3 regions of the Paenibacillus sp. sgz302190 genome follow, and region 1 is predicted to be linked to each of the others. Evidence: riboswitches for the same ligand, from Rfam matches in the RefSeq annotation. Region 1 holds a riboswitch; each other region holds the start of a gene.

Region 1 (3,317 bases):
ACGAACTCACTTATTGTGGGTTCGTTGTGTTTTAGTTTCTATATCTTTCTGGTTATTTTCATTTAAATTATGCCGAAGCTAGCCAGCAGCGAACAGCGCAAATAAAAAGCCGGTTTCCAGGACTTGGAGACCGGTTTTTTTAAACAACTCAGCTTGGAGCGTCTGCAGATGTAGAGAACAGGAAATCTCTACTTTCATTAGCGATTTTACGCACGTGGTTCAGGTCCGCGTGAAGAAGCTGTCCGTGCCGCTTTACCGGACGACCGGAAACAAACACGGAATCAACGTTGGCCGGATTTGCAAATTGCACGACGGCACCGACCGGGTCGGAAACAGGAAACATATTCAAACCCGTCGTCCGAATCAGGATGAGGTCGGCTTCTTTTCCAGGAGTCAAGGTACCGGTTTTCCGTTCTAACCCCAAGGCCTGGGCTCCTGCCAGGGTTGCAAAATTTAATACTTGCCGAGCCTTCAAACTTAATTCGCCGGGCATGTTTTTGGAAGCTAAAATGCTCTGATTCGTTCTCGCCCGCTCCGCCTGAAGCATGAATTTCATTTGCGTAAACATGTCTCCGCCGGTTGAAGTCACCACATCCACGCCAAGGGCAGGAGTCCCGCCGTTCTCAAGAAATAACCCGGTGGCAGGATACCCGTGCCCCATCATCATTTCCACCTCGGGAGTAACGGATATCGACGCTCCTGAATCTGCGAGCATTTTGTATTCGTCATAGCCCATTGTATTTGCATGTACCATATTTAAATCGGGGCCAAGCAAACCGGCTTTATATAGCTTTTCAACGGATCGGTCATCCGGCCCCCAACTGCCGAAGCCAATATGCATGGAACATACCGCACCCAGTTCTCTGGCAAGCTGGATTTCCTGAACCGATGTATCCCAGTGACTAAATTCCGGTCCTCTAATGGCTAACCCCATCGTTAATAATTGATCATCGGAGGAAAAATACTGCTGTTTTACGCGGCGCACATCGTCAGTAACCATTTTTTTGCTATCACGGTTCCAATATTCGGTTTCACCGGAAGCTCCGTACGCGAACACGGCACGAATGCCGGAATGCTGCAAGCCGCGAATCAATTCGTCCGCATGATCGGGAGAATAAATCATCGTCCAATCCAAAAGAGTGGTTACGCCGGCATTGAGCGCTTCCAAAGCTCCCAACAGGTTAGCGGCATAACAATCCGCGGGACGCAGCCTGCTTCCAAACCCGCCATAATAAATGTTTTGCAAATAGGTAGGCAACGACCAGTCGGCGCCTATAGTTCGCACCAAAGATTCCCAAACGTGCCGATGGGTATCCACCAATCCCGGCATGACAATCATATCCGTTGCGTCGACCATTTCACAATCCGATACTTCGAGATCTTCTTGAATCGTTGCAATGACAGAGTCTTCTACTAAAATGTCCGCTTTCTTAAAATCCCCTAAAGATTTGTCCATCGTCAAAACGCAGCCGTTTTTAATTAAGTAACGTCTACTCAACCTTCCCATCTCCTTTGACAAATGAATGGATTTTACAAAAGTGATGATGAAAAACGAATTTACACCTAATGCTTACAAAGAAAATATTACATAATTTAACATATTTGGTCAAGACTTAATTATGACACTTGCTCAAACGTAGCTCTAGGCTATTGATGAAGAAAGAAAAAGATCGGCGTGTGTTCAAGTAGGTGCAAGAAATTAATATTATGTGGAAATATGTTAGATTATGGGTTAATATGGGACTTGTATTAAATCTTATGTACTATTTTTGTAGTTTTAAATGCCTATAAACCAACTGAACACGAAAAGGCAAACCTGTTCGAAAGACAGGGACGCAAAGCCACGGGCCTACTTCTACAAAGGATATGTCGTAAGACATTTCTCGGAGAAACGGCAGCCGGGTTGCCGAAATCGGTTGGTTTTTTGATTTGAGAAAAGTAAATTCATTCCTTTGGGGGTATACAAATGAAAGTATATTGGATTGCATCACTAGCAACTGCCGCACTACTTGGAACTTCCATTCACGCTGCCGAGGCCGATTCTACCACTGCTGCGCCGGGAACAAAAGCGATAACTACCGCCGGTACGGCTTCCACAGGCAGCTTCAGCGACACGAAAGGACATTGGGCGGAAACAACTATCGCTGGAGCCATTCAAAAAGGCTATGTCGACGGCTATCAAGACCATTCTTTCAAACCGAACGAAAAAGTGACGCGCGCCGAGTTTATCAAAATGGTCGATACCGCGCTTCATCTTTCGGTTTCCGGCACCGCCAGCGGCAGTGACTGGTATTTGCCGTACATTAACGCGGCGGTCACCGCGGGGATTCATCAATGGAGCGACTTTACGAGCGGAGACTGGAATACGCCGATGACGCGTCAAGAAATGGCGCGCATAGCGGTTCGGGCGGCTACTGGCGACAAGAACTTGGATGATAAGAAATGGATGTATCTGGCGACCAAAGCCGGGCTGATCACCGGCCTGGACGATAGCGGCACACTTGGGGCGGACGAAACGACGACGCGCGCTCAAGCGGTGGCCATCATTGAGCGTATTCTTTCCATTAAGGACGGCCAAACGCTTTCTGCTGACAAACACGCTGTAGCAAATGCAGAGTTAGTTTGGCACAGAACAAATATATTTACCATCTATCCGGATTTTTTCAACCAAAAAGTAAGGGGCACAGATAAACTTGCAATTGATTACTGGAATCCGGACGATTTAGCCATTGATGCACCCGATTTCAAGGGAACAATTGATCAATTAATTCTTATCGATCTTGAAGACCCCAACGATCCGAACAAAAATCTCCTTCCAATCAACGAGCTTTCTTGGGGTTCAGGGGCGTATAAAAACCCAATTAAGAATTATCCGGCAAGCTATATTCTGTATGCTAAATCCCATGTTGACATAAATACATTAGCCCCTAAAATCAATTATTTGCCTTTTTCGTTATATGGGTATAAGCAAAGTTTTCAAGACATTATTTCCGGAACATTAAACGTTCCCTATGCGATTACTTATCCATATATCAATGCTTATATTATCCCAAAAGCAAAATTCGAGAATGAAGGTTTCGTTTTGAATGTAAAAACTCCTTCTGTTACCGGGCATACTCCTGTCTCTAAAAGTGTTATAGATACCTACCCTAACTAAATAATCAGGAGGAGCAACCACATATGAGAGCATGTAGAAGTTTATTATTAGCTCTTATTGTTTTAATTGCGTCGGTTCAGATAGATGTCATGTTTAGTAACCATGCTAAAGCAGCTCCGTCAACTCAAACAATAGCGTACACCTTAAATATAGATTCATC
Region 2 (3,317 bases), on a different contig from region 1:
AAACACCTGTATCTGATAGTCAAAATTTACGGCTACATCCGCTTCTCCTTCTTGTCCCCATATCAGAAGTGTAAGCGCATTCCTTTCGTGATGATGCGGCATGCTTACGATCCGGCACGCTGCGCCGTTAAACGATTCTCTCGTTTCCTGTTCTTCAAAAGAAAGCGATATATCAAACAAATTTCCTTTTTCGTGGACATCCTCGTAAACCGCCCGATAAATTTCGCCGAAAGATATTTTCTGATGCCGATAGCACTGCATAAGCTCACGCTTGATGAACTTTATCAGTTCTTTGAAGCTTATATCCTGCTCGGGACTTATCCGAAGCGGCAGCACATTGGCGAAGTGTCCCACGGTCTGCTTATACTGCGCTTTGCCCCGGTTAAAAACCGGGACGCCGATCACCATTTCGTTTCGATTGCAAACCCTGCTGAAATAAAGGAACAGTATGCCTAAAAAGTAGTGGAACGACGAACAACCTTCCTCCTTACAAAATTCAACCATTTGATCGTACAATGCCTTGTTTATTGTTAAAGTTTCCCTATTGCTCCAAACAGAATCGCCGTAATCATCATCCGTGTTCAAACCTCTGCTTAGCAAAGGCTCGGGAACGGTTCGATATTTGCTCTGCCAGAACTTCCTATCCTTCAAAAAGGCTGAAGAATTCAAATAATTCTGGTTGTCAGAGATAAAATCGGTATAGGAATAGGAAGGTCTGTTCATTTCCCCAATTCCTTGAGCCAATTCATTGTAATTTTCAAACATTTGACTGATGAGGAGGGCAAACCCCCATCCATCAATGATCATATGATGAACTTTAAGTAAAATGAAATATACACCCGGTTCGCCTTGTAATAATTCAAATCGAAAATAATTGTCCTTCGGTTGAAAAATTTTCAAAAACTCTTTTTTCATCCAATCCAGGCAAAAGGAATTCGGATCTTTCTTCCCCGAAAAATCATGAAACGGAGCTTCATAGTCGATTTCCGGCAGGATTGTTAAATAGGGCTCGCCCTTTTTATCAATAAGACGAGTTCTGAGAGAATCATTCTGCCTGATTAACAACTGAATGGACTTCTTAAAGATAGCCGTATCCAGTTTTCCTTTAACCTCAATGTACCCGCCAAGGTTGTAAATAGGTTTTCCAGGGTGCATACTTTGCTCGAGCCATATATCTTTCTGATAGGAACTTAACGGATACTCCTCGATACCTATCACGCTTGTTTCCATAACGTTTCCCCCTGTTCTCCGAATGATTTTTCGCTGCAATAAAAAAAGCCTGTTCCCATAGTTAAGAAGAACAGACGACAAATTTCGCCCAGTTTCCTTCGGCAACCTGGCAATCATGGCTGTTTATCCAGCTTTAGACCCATGGCTTTGTGTCCACCACTTTCGAGGTGTTTACGATTAACGGGAAATAACATAAGTATGTTGTTTTACATCCTTACCAGAAACTTGGCTTCATCCATTTACATAAACGGCCCCCTCCCATAGTTTTATACAGCCTTCCGGTATTCGCCGAGACTTCTGCACAACTTTAGCGGCTTAATTCTGTTAGCATGATGAATCCGCGATCCGCTTAGTTCGCTGTTCTTAGATCGATATACCTATGGAATTAATTGTATTATCTAAAAAATATCGAATTTTGTCAATAAATTCTAAGTTTTTAATAAAATTCATGATAAGTATATTGGTCACAATTACTTCGATCTCAGCACTTGGTTGGAAATGCTGCTGACCATCTCAATCTCTCCGGCTGTCAAGGTAAACTGCATCGCCTTCACATTTTCCTCGGCATGAGTTACTTTTGAAGCCCCAGGTATCGCAAATACGTTCTCTCCGTGGGCATTAATCAACCAATTCAAGGCAATCTGCGTTGGCGTTGCGTTATATTGTTGAGCCAACTGTTCCAACGTTTCAATCAGCGGCTTTGATTTCTGCAAGCCCGACTCCCGGAATGCCGCTGTCCACTTTCGCGGACCCGTGATCGACTTGACCAAGGATGGATTTTTGTGAAATTTGCCGCTTAAGATCCCTTGCATTAATGGGGAGTAGGCGATGATCGCCACGCCGAGTTCTTTAGCCGTATCCAAAATTCCGTTCTGTTCAATTCTCCGGTCGAGCAGGCTATATTTCACTTGATTCGAAACTAGACGAAGGCCATGCTCGCGCAGCACGCGATCGGCCTCGCGCATTTGTTGCGCGGAAAAGTTGCTTACACCCACATATTTAATCTTCCCTTGCTCGACTAAACTAGCCATAGAATTCATCATGGCGGCAACCGAAGCAAAGGAGTAAGGAGAATGCACCTGATAAAGGTGAATCGTCCGGTGATCCAACTGGCGGATACGTTCATCAATCGTTGCCGTAATGCTGCCTGCGGTGCGAAAAGCCGGCCACCATTTCGTAGCGATATTCGCCTGTGCCGCGAGCGTTCCGCCAATCTCATTCAGCGTGCCGGCAAGTAGCTGCTCAGACTGTCCGCCACCGTACGCTTCAGCAGTATCGAACCAATTAATTCCACCTTCCAAGCTGGTCTGAACAATTTGCCTTATATCCTCTCTCCGCAGCGCCGGCCAGAATTTCCCGACGAGCCCTTTTCCGTTGCTGAACTGCCAGCATCCAAGCCCCAGCGGTGACAGCTTTAAATCCGAGTTGCCCAGCTTGCGTAATTGCAATGAAGCTGCCGTAGTTACTGTTTTCTCTTCCATGATGCTTCCACCATCTCCCGTAAAATAATGTGTAGAGTTTTTTATAAAATATATGGAAAAACCACCTTCAGAATCCTTTTTTGTTATATCGGTTAAAAACTGGCGATTGATTAACAAAATGTGCTTTATGCCATTCGATTAAACAAGTTTTTCCATCCGAGCGCAAAAAACCGCTGCCCCTTTTCGGGGACAACGGCTCCTCATTTTGCTACTTCAATTTTATGCTTTTCAGCAGCGCATCGATCGGTTCCTTCTCGTCCGTATCTCCGCGATGGTAATGTTCCACAAGCTTGTCCAGCCGCGCTACCTGATGGCCGTAATCGTACATGGCGGCCGCCACGACCGAATGCCGCAACATACCTCCCGGCCCTTCGGAAAACTGCTCGATGATCGTCGACATAAAACGTTCGCTCTCCGCCTCCATCTCCAGCCCTTCGGAGCTGTCCGCCTTCAGTTTATCATCGAACTTCAGCAGCACGTGCTCGTGGAATTTGATCAACTTCTCCAGATGGCCGTCAAAAAACGCATCGGTTTGCGGTGTGCGCGCCGCCTGAAAATAATGCTCCTCCACGGCGTCCAAAACCTCAAATCCTTTGTAAATGGCGC
Region 3 (3,317 bases), on a different contig from region 1:
TTGTTATTCCACCTTTTCGAATGTTTTTGTTGTTTACAAGACCAAGTATAGGCCCCTTTCCTGAATCCCCCCTGAGCGCCGACTTAATAAACCATGAGCGTTGCCTGAGGGTTTCCTGAGTCCGGCTGCCGTCGCATGAAACGCAAAAAAACTGCAGTTGTCTGCAGTTTGGCAAAGTCCGGCTGCTGTCAGGGAACAACACCAGCCTGTTTATTTTTCATATCCGTTAGGGTTGTTGAATTGCCAGCGCCAGGCGTCTGCGCACATGTCTTCAACGCCTTTCTCGGCAACCCAGCCTAATTGCTCGCGCGCTTTCGTTGTGTCCGCATAGCACGTAGCCACATCCCCCGGCCTGCGCTCCTCGATGCTGTACGATATTACTTTTCCGGAAGCTTTTTGAAAGGCTTCGACCATTTCAAGCACGCTGTAACCCCGGCCGGTACCGAGATTATACGCTTCGATCCCGCTCCTGGACAGCAGTTGTTCCAATGCTTTTAAATGCCCTTTGGCCAGATCGCTGACGTGAATATAATCCCTGACTCCGGTTCCGTCTACGGTCGGATAATCGTTCCCGTATACCCGCAGCTTTTCCAGTTTGCCGATAGCCACTTGGCTCACATACGGCATCAGATTGTTCGGCACGCCGTTCGGATCTTCCCCGATTCGTCCGCTGGGGTGCGCTCCGACCGGATTAAAATACCGCAGCAGCGATATGCTCCAGCTGTGATCCGAGATGTACAAGTCCTGCAAAATCCGCTCGATCATAAGCTTTGTTTGACCGTATGGATTCGTCGCGTCGAGCGGAAAATGTTCATGAATCGGCACCTGCTCAGGCACCCCGTAGACAGTTGCCGAAGAGCTGAACACCAATTTGCGGACATCGTATTTTTGCATGACATTGCACAGAATTAATGTGCCGGTAATATTGTTGTGGTAGTAAGATAAAGGAAAAGAGACCGATTCCCCCACTGCCTTTAACCCTGCAAAATGGATCACCGCTTCGATCGAATGCTCGCGAAACACCTGTTCCAGCCCCGCAAAGTCGAGCAAATCCAATTGATAAAATGCAAAATCCTTCCCCGTCAGCTCACGGACCCGCTCAAGCGCCTCCGGCTTGCTGTTCATCAGATTGTCGACAACGACGATCTCATAACCCTTGTCAAGCAGTTCGACACAGGTATGGCTGCCAATATAACCTGCTCCGCCAGTTACTAGAATGGACATGATTTCCGTTCCTCCAATTTACGATTTCATTGCGCCGGCGCATCTGCATGCAGCCTTTTTCCAACTTAATGGATTTATGCCATTTTAGCAAATACCAAAAAAACGCCCCACCCTTCTCAAGGAAAAGGATCAGTGCGCTCCGGTAACAAATGCATGATTACACAACGACTTTGCCGGACAGGTCATTATTGGCAGCCCCGGCGTTGATGTTCGTATATTTGGTTAACCCTCTGTCCAACTGTGCGAATGACCCTAAATAAGCTTGCACTTCACCAATTGTTAACCCCAAGCTGCGAGCCTCGCGAATCATTTCTACCCAGTCTGAATCCAAGGGATTGCGTTCCATACCCAATTGCACAAATACTTTGGACATACTATTACCTCCAATGTGAAGTTTGTTTGCAAAAAACCATCTATTAACGGTTTAATAGATTGGGTCGGTTGCACCACTAACTCCACATGCTCCAGGTGCCCACATACGGCGCATGTATCAAAGTATTCCCATAATTAATTATCCAATTGCGGAATAGATCTCAAGGCCTAAGACTGAAACATTTCTCATCAACCTAAGCCTATTATACAACGACCTTCTCCTAAATTCCACCAAAAAATTTGAAAAAAAACTGCTAGGTCATTGTTTTTTAGGAAAATGATACTAATGTATCCGCAATAGATAAGTAATTAGTAGGATGCTTACTTGTTGTTTTCCTGGTTTTTCTTCCATTTGCTGAATTCCAAAAATTCGCGAAACTGCTCCTTCGTTACTCCCGAATCCATCGCCTCTTTGACTAAATCCTGCCACTGGCTGTCCAGTTCTTCTTGCACTTTCGGCTGTTCTCCGTGCAGGATCAAGTCGAGCGGCACGTCAAGCGCAACCGCAATTTTTTCCAAAAATTGAATGGACGGATTTTTCTGAATATCTCTTTCCATATTGCTTAAATAAGATTTGGCGACTTCAGCCTTGGCAGCAAGCTCAGATAAGCTGAGTTTTTTTTCCAGCCGTAATCTTTGAATCCTTTTACCAATCACACTTATCATCTTCCTTTTTGCTTTATTCACCATGTTTACGCATATTATAGCAAAGTACCCCTGCCCAGACTATCGCTATATTTTCCAACCGCATACAATTTTCAGAAAAGAAAAAATGCATCTGCACAAAAATGGAGAAATAAAAGCGGTTAAACTTCTATTTGCCATTTAAGGAGATGCATTTCGAAGGCCTACCCCCGGTGTCCGGCGGGTTGCACAAAACAAACTTCGCCCGCCGGACTCTCAGCGCCGCCGTTCACTCGCCGGGGTTCGTCAAACGCCATTTGTTAAACTCAAGGAATTCTTTAAACTGGTGCTTGTTAATACCGGATGACATAGCTTCTTTAATAAGCTGATACCATTCCTGATCCAGTTCTGCGACATTCGTTTCCGGAGCTTCTTGATCAAGAAACCTGTCTACAGGCACCTTCAGAACGGAGGCGATTTTCTCGAGAAATTGTATCGACGGGTTCTTTTGAACATCACGTTCCAAATTGCTTATATATGATTTGGCCACGCCGGCCCGCTCTGCCAGCTCGGACAGAGACAATCCCTTTTCCTTGCGAAGCTGCTGTACTCGAGTTCCTATCATCAAGATCTTCCTTTTTTTAACGATGTAATATATTCCATGCTATCTGACAGCCGCTTTGTGCCGTAATGTGCTTTTCATGCAATCGATAACTCTCGTCTGCTCCTCTTCCATCATCCCGGATCCTGATGGCAAGCATAAGCCGGTGTTAAACAATTTCTCGGAAACACTTTCGTTCTCCGCATGCCGGTAATATGCCGCTCCCCCAAAAAGAGGCTGCAGATGAAGCGGTTTCCAAACCGGACGGGCTTCGATGTTTTCTGCTGTCATTGCTTCGAGTATGGATTTGACGCTTACGCCATGTTGTTCCTCATCCAGGGTGATCACGGTAAGCCATCGGTTCGACCTTGTGTTCTCCAATTCAGGCATAAATTGTATGCCCGGGATGCCGGATAGGCCCTGCCGGTACTTTTCGAAAATGGCTCTTCGAGCACTCACCCGCTCATCCAGTACGCCCAATTGCGCGCGCCCAATC

What was found. A riboswitch is a leader RNA that binds a small molecule or an ion and turns the genes downstream of it on or off. The one in region 1 is predicted to bind cyclic di-GMP.
Region 2: it holds a riboswitch for cyclic di-GMP, as region 1 does, so the genes downstream of both, AC6RNO_RS28220 (amino acid adenylation domain-containing protein) here and AC6RNO_RS35110 (S-layer homology domain-containing protein) in region 1, are expected to answer to the same signal.
Region 3: it holds a riboswitch for cyclic di-GMP, as region 1 does, so the genes downstream of both, AC6RNO_RS07435 (anti-repressor SinI family protein) here and AC6RNO_RS35110 (S-layer homology domain-containing protein) in region 1, are expected to answer to the same signal.

The regions. Positions count from the first base shown of each region.
Region 1 is NZ_JBZYAO010000062.1:12,149-15,465, forward strand. It holds gene AC6RNO_RS35105 (amidohydrolase family protein) at 149-1,507, opposite strand; cyclic di-GMP riboswitch class I at 1,800-1,911, shown strand; gene AC6RNO_RS35110 (S-layer homology domain-containing protein) at 1,967-3,157, shown strand.
Region 2 is NZ_JBZYAO010000035.1:7,264-10,580, reverse strand. It holds gene AC6RNO_RS28220 (amino acid adenylation domain-containing protein) at 1-1,230, opposite strand, end outside; cyclic di-GMP riboswitch class I at 1,328-1,416, opposite strand; gene AC6RNO_RS28215 (aldo/keto reductase) at 1,701-2,711, opposite strand; gene AC6RNO_RS28210 (FUSC family protein) at 2,920-3,317, opposite strand, start outside.
Region 3 is NZ_JBZYAO010000004.1:150,545-153,861, reverse strand. It holds gene galE (UDP-glucose 4-epimerase GalE) at 211-1,224, opposite strand; gene AC6RNO_RS07435 (anti-repressor SinI family protein) at 1,382-1,597, opposite strand; cyclic di-GMP riboswitch class II at 1,651-1,734, opposite strand; gene AC6RNO_RS07430 (helix-turn-helix domain-containing protein) at 1,918-2,253, opposite strand; gene AC6RNO_RS07425 (helix-turn-helix domain-containing protein) at 2,510-2,845, opposite strand; gene AC6RNO_RS07420 (aminotransferase class I/II-fold pyridoxal phosphate-dependent enzyme) at 2,885-3,317, opposite strand, start outside.